3 regions of the Aquimarina sp. MMG015 genome follow, and region 3 is predicted to be linked to each of the others. Evidence: riboswitches for the same ligand, from Rfam matches in the RefSeq annotation. Region 3 holds a riboswitch; each other region holds the start of a gene.
What was found. Region 3 has a riboswitch for cobalamin ahead of J8L88_RS20535 (TonB-dependent siderophore receptor). Riboswitches for the same ligand answer to the same signal wherever they lie in the genome.
Positions count from the first base shown of each region.

Region 1: linked by a shared signal. The riboswitch ahead of J8L88_RS07880 (ferredoxin) and the one ahead of J8L88_RS20535 (TonB-dependent siderophore receptor) in region 3 are both predicted to bind cobalamin.
Region 2: linked by a shared signal. The riboswitch ahead of metE (5-methyltetrahydropteroyltriglutamate--homocysteine S-methyltransferase) and the one ahead of J8L88_RS20535 (TonB-dependent siderophore receptor) in region 3 are both predicted to bind cobalamin.

Region 1 covers NZ_JAGJEB010000003.1:267,060-271,328, reverse strand. The annotation lists gene J8L88_RS07895 (histidinol-phosphate transaminase) at 1-777, shown strand, start outside; gene cbiB (adenosylcobinamide-phosphate synthase CbiB) at 768-1,709, shown strand; gene J8L88_RS07885 (AAA family ATPase) at 1,702-2,232, shown strand; cobalamin riboswitch at 2,248-2,451, shown strand; gene J8L88_RS07880 (ferredoxin) at 2,531-3,331, shown strand; gene cobA (uroporphyrinogen-III C-methyltransferase) at 3,334-4,269, shown strand, end outside.
Region 2 covers NZ_JAGJEB010000010.1:54,165-58,433, reverse strand. The annotation lists gene J8L88_RS17885 (serine hydrolase) at 110-1,435, shown strand; gene J8L88_RS17880 (CDGSH iron-sulfur domain-containing protein) at 1,493-1,729, opposite strand; cobalamin riboswitch at 1,886-2,077, shown strand; gene metE (5-methyltetrahydropteroyltriglutamate--homocysteine S-methyltransferase) at 2,247-4,269, shown strand, end outside.
Region 3 covers NZ_JAGJEB010000014.1:17,107-21,375, reverse strand. The annotation lists gene J8L88_RS20550 (hypothetical protein) at 1-25, opposite strand, end outside; gene cobT (nicotinate-nucleotide--dimethylbenzimidazole phosphoribosyltransferase) at 39-1,073, opposite strand; gene J8L88_RS20540 (bifunctional adenosylcobinamide kinase/adenosylcobinamide-phosphate guanylyltransferase) at 1,074-1,577, opposite strand; cobalamin riboswitch at 1,657-1,923, shown strand; gene J8L88_RS20535 (TonB-dependent siderophore receptor) at 2,000-3,952, shown strand; gene J8L88_RS20530 (S41 family peptidase) at 4,035-4,269, opposite strand, start outside.

The sequences.
Region 1 (4,269 bases), on a different contig from region 3:
GAAGCGTTCTATCTTATAGCGCAATTGTTTTCTAATAAAAAAGCAACTATTGTGGCCCCTACTTTTTCGGAATATGAGGACGCTTGTAAAAATTTTCAGCTAGATTATCTGTTAGTTTCTAGAACCGAAATAAAAGATACTGATGCCGATTTAGTGTTTATATGTAATCCTAACAATCCTAATGGAGCTATTTTCTCTAAAAATGATTTAGAGTTTCTTTTTAAACAAAAACCAGAGACTACATTTGTTATTGATGAGGCGTACATAGAGTTTACCAACAGTGTTGAATCCATCATTTCATTAACAAAAAACTACAGGAATTTAATTGTTGTTCGTTCATTAACCAAAACATTTACAATTCCGGGATTGCGTTTAGGATATATCGTTTCAAACACTTTAATCATCAAAAAGCTATTAACTTTAAAAATGCCTTGGAGTGTTAATTCATTAGCGATAAAAGCAGGAGAATATATTTTCAAAAATTATGAAGCATTTCAATTTGAGGCTGCTGAATTAATAGAAGAAACAATCATTTTTAAGGAACAACTTGAGCAATTAGATGGAATGAAGGTTTGTGAAAGCAACACCTCTTATTTTTTAGTTGAATTGTTGCAGAAATCTGCAATGGAGCTAAAAGAATATTTAATCGTAAAACATCAAATCCTGATTAGAGATGCGACAAATTTTAAAGGGTTAACAGGAGAATATATTAGACTTTCTACACAAAGTAAAGAAGCTAATAAGATATTGATTCAAGCGTTGAAGGAATGGATGTAAACCAAATGTACATAGTAGTTTTTGCTTTTGGTTTAGATGCAGTATTGGGAGACCCTAGAAAATTGCCGCATCTTATTGTGGGCTATGGAAATAGTATTGCTCTTGGAGAAAAATGGCTAAATAAAGGTTCATATAAATTCTTAAAAGGTGCCTTATTAACGATTGTATTAGTAGGGCTTTCTTTTACGATACCTTTTCTAATTATTAGATCGTTAAACACGTATGGTTTTAAAATTTTGGCACTTGCTTTTTCAATACTTATGCTGTTTTATTGCTTGGCCAACAAAACATTGATAAAAGAAGGATATGCAGTATTTAATACTTTGAAAAATCAAGGGCTAGAATCAGGACGCAAACGTTTGTCTTGGATTGTGGGACGAGAAACTGATAATTTAAATGAGCAACAAATTAGAGTTGCTACTTTTGAAACCATGTCTGAAAACTTAAGTGACGGCGTTATTGCACCCTTATTTTATTTTTTGATTTTAGGTGTTCCTGGAGCAATGGGGTATAAAATGATCAATACTTTAGACTCTATGATCGGGTATAAAAGTGATCGTTATATACAGTTTGGTAAGTTTGCCGCAAAATTAGACGATGTTGCTAATTATATTCCTGCTCGAATTACTGCACTGTTAATATTAGTTGTTCAAAATAAGTTAAGCGGACTTTCTTTTTTGTTTAGAGAAGGAAAGAAGCATAGTAGTCCTAATGCGGGCTATCCAGAGGCTGCTCTAGCATATGTTTTAAATTGCCAATTCGGAGGACCAAATTATTATCATGGAAAATTGGTTAAGAAACCTTTTATAGGTGTTAATAATCGCGAAATTAAACACGAGGAAATTAAAAGAGTAAGTAAAGTAAATTATGGGGTAAGTATTGTATTTTGTTTATTAATAGTAGGTGTGTTATTAGTATTCCAATATGCATAATTTTCAAAAAAAACATATTATTACCGGGGCTCCTGGGACAGGTAAAACAACATTAATAAACAATCTAAAAAACACCATACCGTGTATGGATGAGGTTTCCAGAAAAGTAATTATTGATGAACAAAAAAACAACAAAAAAGGAACACCTTGGGGGGATATTAATCGATTTACTGAACTTGTGTTTAGGCGTACAAATCAAGAATTATTGAACACTAATACGCTAATTTGTGATAGATCCTTGTTAGATCTAGAAGCTTATTTAACGGTAGAAGATAAGGTGATTCCAGACTACCTAACAGACTTTCCTTATCAAGAAACATATCATAAAATTGTTTTTTTTACGCCAACATGGTTTGAGATTTATTGTAAAGATGGACAACGATTACAGGAATTTGAATATTGTTTAAGATTAGAAAAATCCCTGTTAAAGCTTTATAAAAATAAAGGATTCGAAATCATAATATTGCCTAAATCCTCTCCTCTAGAAAGAACAAAAGTCATTTTAGAAACTATTTACTATTAAATCAAAAATTAACAATACATTTGTGTCGCTTTTGGTTTCTTATTCTTTTCTTTTAAAAGAATATAGAATTAAAAGGGAATTTGGTGAGAATCCAAAACTGTTCCCGCAGCTGTAAGCTCTGCAAAAAGCTTTTAACATAGTAGTCACTGTTTTAAAAAAAATGGGAAGGCGTTAAAAGTAGAGTGAGTCAGAATACCTGCCTAAAGCAAAACATAATATTAACTTTCGGGAATAAAAGTTTAAGTGTTAGATGGCTATTTTGTGGCTTCTTACCCTACTTTCCCCCATAATAATAAGAATGGGAAAAAACATAGCAAATACAAAAGATACTTTTTTCTTTTGTGATGGAGGTTCTTGTCAAAAAGCAGGATCAGAACAAGTTATAAGAGCTGCAAGAGCTTATTTACGTAATAACGAACTTTGGGATACTACACATACAATTAAAACCAGATGTAATGGAAGGTGTGAAGATGCACCCACCTGTATTGTACATCCTGGAGAGTTTTGGTATAAAGAATTAACTGCAGAAAAAATAATTCCTATTGTAAAAAGACATCTCAATAACGAAAACCCTGTCGAAGAGGAGTTATTGTATCAAAAAGGTTGGGAACAACAAGCTTCAAGTAATGAAAGAACTCCTATTAAACCAAAACCTTTTGAGTTAAAAGATGACACGGAATTAGGTGAATGTTATATTACCAAAGGGTTTAGTTCAGATCAATATTTATATCCATTATTTTTGTATCTGTTAGAAAACCCAAAAGGCGTACTCCTATATATAGATGATAAAAACCCTATTTCGTTTGAAGAAATAGATGCAGTAGAGTACTCAAAGCCACACACACTAGAATTGCATACCAAAACTGAGAGTATTGCACTAACTATTGCTGCCGTTCCCAAAGAAAATAAGGAATTACAACAATCAAAAATTTCTAATACAGAATATTTCCATCAAAAAGGAACAGAACAAACTGGTATCCGTTTCAAGAATAAATTTGGAGAAATTTTAGGGAAAATTGAATTTGATTCTGCTCAAAATAAAGCTTGGGAGTATTGTATAAAAATTCAATTACAGAATACAAGTCTAGTTTCAATATAGGCATGAATAGGCATATCTCTATATTAGGATTGGGTTGGTTAGGATTACCACTTGCGTTGAAACTTCAAAAAAATGGATATTCAATTCACGGAAGCACGGCTGAATTAGATGCATTGAAATCATTATGTAAGCATTCATTTCTAACAAGTAGAATAAAAATTGAATCTGATAACATTATAGGAGATTGGGAATCTTTTATAGATGAAACATCGACACTTATTATCAATTTCCCTCCAAAACGGATCGATGATATAGAAACGATACACCCGTTTCAGATCAAACAGATTATAAAACATACGCCTGCCTCTACAAAAGTTATTTTTGTAAGCTCCACGTCAGTATATCAAAATAGTAATAGTCTCATAGATGAAACTGAAGATTGCGTTCCAGAAAAAGCATCTGGTAGGGCGTTAATAAAAGCAGAACAATTATTGCAACAGCATTTTGGTGATAATGTAACTGTTTTGAGATTAGCAGGACTAATTGGACCACAACGTCATCCAGGAAGATTTCTAGCAAATAAAAAACAATTAAAAACTCCTAATGTACCTGTAAATCTTATTCATCAAAAAGATGCTATAGATCTAATCGAGGCAGTTTTGGAAAAAAAATGTTTTGGTGAGATTATTAATGGTTGCGCAGATATACATCCAAAACGAAAAGAATTTTACGAAAATGCAGCTATTAAATTAAACTTGCCGGCACCAGTTTTCGAAACTACAACAAAAGAAAATTTTAAAATAATTGATAATTCAAAATCAAAATCACTACTTAATTTTGAGTATCAATTTTCAAATCCAGAATGGATTTTTACAAAACAACATTTACCTGAAATTAATATTATTGGAGCTGGACCTGGGAATAAAAATTTATTAACCTTAAAAGCTCTTGAAGCTATTGAAAAAGCAGAGGTTATTTTACATGATAATTTAATTTCT
Region 2 (4,269 bases), on a different contig from region 3:
GGTTATCAATATCAAAAACACTTAATAAACATGATGTTATTATAGATCAAAATGTTTTTTGATCAGGTATTAACGTGTGTTATTTTTCAAACAAATAAATAAGATAGATATGATTAGAAAAGTAATAATAACAGTTCTTTTGATAAACATTGTGACCATACAGGCACAAACATTTAATAAATCTACATTAGACAGTTTTTTTGAATTATTGGATGCTAATGATAAAGGTATGGGAAGCATTTCTATTTATAGACAAGGAAAAGAAATCTATAAAAATTCCATTGGTTATCTTGATTTAGCACATAAAACAAAGGCAAATTCTGAGACGATATATAGAATTGGGTCTATTACAAAAACTTTTACAGCAACAATAATCATGCAATTAATAGAAGATAATAAGTTGGATTTAGAAACCTTATTAAGTGATTATTTCCCAAAAGTTTCTAATGCTGATAAAATAACAATTGGACATATGTTGCGTCATCGTAGCGGTTTATTTAATTTAACAGAGGATGAAGATTTTATGAAATGGATGATTGTACCTAATACTAGAAAACAGATGATAGATAGATTGTTGAAAAAAGAAGGGAGTTTTGAACCTGGAGAAAAGACAGCATATTCTAACACGAATTATTTGTTACTCTCGTACATCGCCGAAGAAATTGAAGGTAAAACATATTCAGAAATTTTGCAGTCGAAAATAATACAACCTTTAGGTCTAAAAAGAACTGCTTATGGAAAAAATATTGATACAAGTAACAATGAAGCTCTTTCTTATGTTAAGAATGGTAATAAGTGGGTTAAAATAGAAAAACATACAGATATGAGCGTACCGATAGGAGCTGGAGCAATAGTATCTACACCAACAGAGGTTAATATTTTTTACAATAGTTTATTTTCTGGGAAACTAGTATCAAATGCCTCTTTAGAAATTATGATGGATACATCTACAGGAATGGGAATCGGTCTAGGAGGAGAGACCTTTTTTGGAAAACAAGCCTATGGTCATAATGGAGGTATTGATGGTTTCCAATCCCTTACAATGTACCTGCCAGAGGAAAAAATAGTGGTTTCTTATATAGGTAATGGAGTAGTAATGTCACCAAATAATTGTATTGTAAATGTATTAAAAAGCTATTATGATCAGGATTATAAACTTCCAGTGTTTAATGCACCATTAGAGTTTGCTACAGAAGAATTGGATGTTTTTTTAGGGGTTTATATTAGCAAGTCCTTCCCTTTTCAAATTACTTTTACAAAAGAAAATACAACGTTGATTGCCAGTGCTAAAGATGGTCCTACATTTCCATTAGTTGGATATCAGAAGAATGGATTTAAATCAGATAGAGCAGGAGCGACTATTAACTTTAATACAGATGAAAGTACAATGGTATTAGAGTTAAATGGAAATAAAGTATCTTTTAAAAGAAAATAAATAATATAAAAAAAACCTCTGTTTCTCTAGTTACAATAATAAACAGAGGTTTTTCTATTATTTATGTGATCCATCGCAATATGGTGGGTTACTAGTTAATTTACAGGTACATAAATATGCTTCCTTTGCTTCTTCCACAGTGAAAATAGTTGGAGGAGTGCCTCCAGTTGTTTTATGCGCTCCGTTACAAAAAGGTTGGTTTTCACTATGACCACAGGTACACCAGGCGTAATTTTTATTAGCTTCTAATTGACAAGGAACTGGTGAGTCACCACCTCGTATGTTATTCTCCATAATCTTAATTATTTTGATATTAAAATTATTAATTCCTAAATTAAGATTGATTTTAAATTAAGAATGTTTAAATAATCTTCTTTTAATGCTGTTTTAGGAGTGTCATCAGATTATTTAAAGTATTTTTATGTAGAATTAAAGTTCTTTAGATAAAATTTTATATCAACCAATATAGGTTTTGCTTAATTGTGAATTAATAGGGAATCGTGTGAGAATCACGAGCTGTCGCGCAACTGTAAGTAACCATATAGTTTTTATCAATTTATATCCACTGTTTTATTATAAAAAATGGGAAGGATGATAAAAATGTTATAAGTCAGGAGACCTGCCTATTATTGAATTGACTATGCTTTCGCGAATTGAAGTTTTGGTTAAGTTTGATGCACACTAAAAGGGTTTTTAACTTTTTTTGGTGATATAACTATATGCATTATTTTAATTCTCTTCATTTCTATAAGCACACTAATTTATACAAAGAGCTTTAAAAATTAATATTAATTTTTAAAAGTTTAAAGTTATGCTTACACACAATCTTGGCTATCCGCGTATTGGTAGCGAAAGGGAATTAAAAAAAGTTTCAGAACAATATTGGTCTGGAAAAACTAGTAGGAAGAATTTACTACAGGTAGGAAAAAACATCCGAAAAGAGAATTGGTTATTACAAAAAGAAGCAGGTATAGATTTAATACCGTCTAATGATTTTTCATTTTATGATCAAGTTTTAGATATGTCATTGATGGTTGGAGCGATCCCCAAAAGATATCAGAGCCTATTAGTTAATAAGCTTAGTTATTTAGACTTGTATTTTGCAATGGCTAGAGGATATCAAAAGGATAGTTATGATATTACAGCGATGGAAATGACAAAATGGTTTGATACTAACTATCATTATATTGTTCCAGAGTTTTATAAAAATCAAGAGTTTACCTTGTCTTCTACGAAAGTAATTGATGAGTTTTATGAAGCAAAAGAAATTGGTATACAAACAAAACCAGTATTAATTGGTCCTGTGTCTTATCTGTTATTAGGAAAAGCAAAAGGAGAAAGTTTTGAAACAATTGATCTAGTGGATAAGTTAATACCAGTATATATAGATTTAATAAAGAAATTGGTTTCTTTAGGGGTTGAATGGATACAATTCGATGAGCCTTTTTTAGCACTTGATCTAACCAAAAAAGAGAAAGAAGTATACAAACAAGCATATCTTAAATTAAAAAGCTCTTTTCCGGATTTAAAAATAATGATAGCAACCTATTTTGAGAGTATCCAAGATAATTTAGAATTAATAGCAAATAAACTTCTTATTGATGCGATTCATATTGATTTAGTCAAGTGTCCAGAACAATTAGATAGTGTATTGGATAGTATTCCCGAACGGATACATCTTTCATTAGGGGTTGTAGATGGAAGAAATATATGGAAAAACAATTATCAAGAGTCATTATCATATATAAATAGAGCGAAAGAAAAGAGAGAAGAAAACACTATTTTGATAGCACCTTCTTGTTCATTACTTCATTCACCATGTGACTTAGATTTAGAAGCAAATAATGAGAAATTATCCTTAGAGGTTAAAGACTGGTTATCTTTTGCAAAACAAAAATTAAAAGAAGTAGTTACTTTAAAGGAGGTTACTCTTTTAGAAAAAGAAGATAAAGTATTTGAAGAATTAGAAAAAAACATAATTTCTCATGCGAATAGGAGTAGTTCAGAAAGAATTCATAATTCAGAGGTTGATGAAAAAGTCAAAGCAATTTCGAAGCAGGATATAGTAAGAAAAAATTCTTTTAACCTTCGTAAAGAAGTGCAACATAAAAATTTAAACCTACCTGTTTTCCCAACTACGACTATTGGATCGTTTCCACAAACAAAAAAAGTAAGAAGTTGGAGATATCAATATAAAAAAGGAAATATTTCTTTAATGCAGTACGAAGAATACATAAAAGAAGAAATCATAAAAGTAATTCGTTGGCAAGAAGAAATAGGGTTAGATGTTTTAGTTCACGGGGAGTTTGAGCGTAATGATATGGTAGAATATTTTGGAGAAAAGCTAGATGGTTTTACTTTTACTAAATTCGGTTGGGTCCAGAGTTATGGATCTCGTTGTGTAAAACCTCCTATTATTTATGGTAGTGTAAAGAGACCAAATCCAATGACGATAGATTGGACTTTATTCGCACAATCATTAACTTCAAAACCGGTAAAAGGCATGCTTACAGGGCCTGTAACTATTTTGCAATGGTCTTTTGTAAGAAATGATCAACCTGAATCTATAACTTGTAATGAGATAGCTTTAGCGATAAGAGATGAGGTAAAGGATTTAGAAGATAATGGGATTAATATAATTCAGATTGATGAACCAGCATTAAGAGAAGGTCTTCCTTTAAAGAGTAAATATCATAGTGATTATTTTGAATGGGCAATTCAATCATTTAAAATTGCCTCATCTATAGTATCCAATACTACACAAATACATACCCATATGTGTTATTCTGAATTTAATGATATTATTGATCAAATAGCAAATTTAGATGCAGACG
Region 3 (4,269 bases):
ATATGGATAAGACTCCTTTTTTCATTTAGAAGTAGGTTTTATTCGTTTGTAGTAACTTCTGCTTCTTCAAAACTAGCCATATTATTTAGGAATGATACCGCAGATTCTAAAATGGGGTATGCAACCGCTGCACCAGTACCTTCGCCTAATCGCATTCCTAGATTTAATAAAGGTGTTTTTTCTAGAAAGTTTAATATTTTTTGATGCCCTTGTTCCTCGGATGAATGTGCAAAAATACAATAGTCCAATACGTTTTTATTAATTGCATTAGCGGCCAATAGGGCAGCAGTTACGATAAAACCATCTATAAGAATGGTCATTTTCAATTCTGCAGCTTTAAGTATTGCTCCAGTAATCATGGCAATTTCGAAACCTCCAAAAGTAGTGAGTGCTTCTATAGGAGAATTGGGATTGTGCTTTTCAAAAACAGTTTTTAAAATCCTTTTTTTTGTTTTAATAGCGTCTCCTTGAACTCCAGTTCCTGCACCGACACACTCCATAATTGGGATCTTTGTAAAATGAGACATCAATAATGCAGCTGCAGAAGAATTACCAATTCCCATCTCACCAAAACCTATTACATTACACCCGTTTTGAAATGTGTTCAAAACGATACGAGACGCTTTAGCAATAGCATTATTACATTGATCTATTGTCATTGCTGGTTCTATTTCATAGTTTTTAGTTCCATACGCTATTTTGGCATCAATTAGCCCCGGAACATTATCAAAATCATGATTTACTCCTGCATCAATAATTTCTAGATGTATCTTATTTTGGATGCAAAATGAATTGATCGCTGCACCACCATTAAGAAAATTATACACCATTTGCTTCGTAACTATTTGCGGGTAAGGATTTACCTCACCTTTTTCTGCGATTCCGTGATCTCCAACAAAAACAAGAATTGTTGGATGTTTTAATTGTGGATTTGTTTTATGCTGTATTAATCCTATTTGCAATGCTATTTTTTCAAGCTTGCCTAAGGACCCAACGGGTTTAGTTTTTAGATTAATTTTATGTTGTATTGCGTTTTCTAAAGACTTATCTAATGGAGAAATTTCGAAATTCATTTATTTTATTTTTACAGGTATTCCTGATACCATTAGTATTGCTTGATCAGCGTGTTCTGCTATATGTTGATTCATCCAACCTTGTAACTCTGTAAATTTTCTACCAATCTCTGTCGAGGCGTGGACTCCCATTCCAATTTCATTGGATATTATGATAATGGTAGCGTTAATTTTTAAAAGTTTATCAAACTCTCCTTTTGCTTGTGATAAAGAAAGTTCAATGTCATTTTTAGTATCAACAAAGAAATTAGTAAGCCATAGAGTTACGCAATCAATAACCACTGTTGTATTATTTTTGATAACTTTTGATAATTCTTTTTCTTCTTCAATAGAATCCCATCTTTCATCCCGATCAGCAATATGTCTATCAATACGTGCTCTATGGTTTCCATCCCAAATTCTAGAAGTCGCTAAATATGTGGGATTATCCGAGAGTTCTAATGCGAGATTTTGGGCATAACTACTTTTGCCTGAGCGTTCTCCTCCTGTTACGTAATACAACATTTGTGGTTTTTAAGAGTGTAAATATACTAGTATTACTAATTTATTTATTAAAGAGAACACATTTTCGAAGAAATATGATACATTCGCGCAGAATTTTGGTTTTAAGACACTTTCAAGTGTTAAGAATTAAAAGGGAATCAGGTGAATAAATTATAAATCTATAATGAATGAATCCTGAGCTGTTCCCGCAACTGTAAACTTTGCCAAATCGAGACTGATTGTTATTTCAGTAACGTAGTAGGCGCTTATTGTTATTTCTTTATAACCACTGTTTCGACATTTTCGGAATGGGAAGGTAAACAATAAGACGTAAGCCAGGAGACCTGCCTAAATTCGATATGTCAAACTTTCGGGATAGAAGTTTAGGTATGGGTAAACTGCATACTTTTTTCCGGTAATTGTAAAATTAAGTCATTTAGGAAATGAACAAAAAAGTGTTTTTTGGGGCTACGCTAATTATGTTAGGAGCTCAGGTTATTTCAGCGCAAGAAGTAAACCAAGAAGAAAAGGTAAACGAATTAGATGAAGTGGTAATTTCTGATTCGAAATTTAAATTAAAGAGAGAACAAAGCGGTAAGGTAATTACTAAAATTAGCTCAGAGGAACTTGAGCGCAGCCAAGGTCAATCAGTTGCTACGGTATTAAACAGAGTAGCAGGAGTTTTTGTTAATGGAAGTAATAACGCAGCAGGAGAACCATTAGGAGTGTATGTTCGTGGTGGACGAAATCGTCAAGTTGTGATTAGAATTGATGGTGTTACGGTAAGTGATCCTACTACATCTGCGGGAGACTTTGATTTAAGATTATTATCAACAAGTCAAATTGAGTCTATAGAAATTTTAAAAGGAGCTTCTAGTACCTTATATGGATCCGGGGCGGCGGCTGCAGTAATTAATATTACTACAAAGTCGGAAAGTAAAGATGCTATTGCTGCACAATTTTCTTCTAGTATCGGTACAAACCAATCACAAGATGATCAAGATTATGATATAAACGAATTTGTAAACTTTGCTTCAATCAATGGAACGATTGGTAAAGTAAGTTATTTAGGTAGTCTTTCTCATCAATCTACTGATGGTTTATCAGCTGCAGAAGATCCTCTTGAATCTACTAGCGGAAATACTTTTGATAGTGACGCTTATAATAAATTTAATGTGTATGCAAAAGTTGGTTATCAATGGAGTAAGAATTTTAAGTTTCACTTTTTTGGAAACTTAGATCAGTATAAAACAGATTTTGATGGAGGAGCAGGATTTGATGCTAATAATCAGTTTAATAGTAGGCAATTAAGAGGTGGTAGCTTTTGGGAAGCTAAATACCCAAATGGAAGTTTTACTTTTGTAGATAGTTATGCATTGGTAGAAAGAGAGTTTAACTCTAGTTTTCCTTCTAAATATGAAGGTAAGATATATACTTTTGATGCTTATAATAAATATAACTTTAATAATACATTATATACTGTAATAGGTGCTAATGGTTCTTATAGTGATTTTAATCTTTTTAGTATTCCATTTGGAAGTGATGATTTTGAACAGACAATCAATGATAATGAAGCTGATTTTGATATTATTGATCCATATGTAAATTTGGTATATGCTTCTAAATTTGGTCTTAATATTAATGCCGGAGCACGTTTAAATATCCATAGTGCCTATGGAAATCATATGGTGTATAGTATCAACCCTTCTTATACATATACTTTTGGAGGAAATTATGTAAAAGGGTTAGCTTCTTATAGTACAGCTTATATTACACCATCGTTATTTCAGTTGTATGATACAGCTTTTTTTAGTGGAAATCCTGATTTAGAACCAGAGGAAAGCACTACTATAGAGGCCGGAATTGAATTTTCTCATCAGAAAAAGGCAACGATAAGTGTTGTGTATTTTGATAGAACATCTGAAAATTTTATCACTTTTGATCCTACCACTTTTGTGAATTTGAATTCTACCGAAGATATTGAAGTAAATGGTGTAGAGGTCGAGGCAAACGCACAGTTCTTAGAAGATAAATTATCTATTAATGCTAATTTTACGTATACTAATATTGATAAGTTAGAAAATAATATTCGTATTCCTGAGAATACTATACAAGCGACTATTGGATATCAATTAAGCTCTAAAACATTTACATCGGTAAGTTATCAAATGAATAGTAAAAGAAATGATACTTTTTTTAATCCAGTGACTTTTGCTTCAGATCCGGTAGAGTTAGATGGTTACGGAATTTTAGATTTCTATATAAGTCATCAATTAATGGATAATCTTAGTATTTATGCAGCTATGAATAATGTTACTAATGAAGAGTATCAAGAGATATTTGGTTTTAGTACGAGAGGTAGAAATGCTCGAATTGGATTTAACCTGAAGTTTTAAAACTTGCATTTTTAAATATAAAAAAGTTCCCAGACATAAACGCCTGGGAACTTTTTTGTTAGTATTTGGTTTGTTTTAATCTTTACTTATCAAAGGTTTTATACATTCTTTCGTAGTCAGGTTGATGCATATTACTGTCTCCCAATTCGCTAAACTCAATATTTTTGTTCTGTATGTTGCTTCGATTACCCAAGATAGCGTTAATAGCAGCATTAAGAAGTGGTTCATCAGGATCTCCAAGTACTCCCAGGTTACTATAGTCCTCTGGATTACTTATTTCGGGAGTAAATCCATTAAAATAATCCGTAAAACCAACG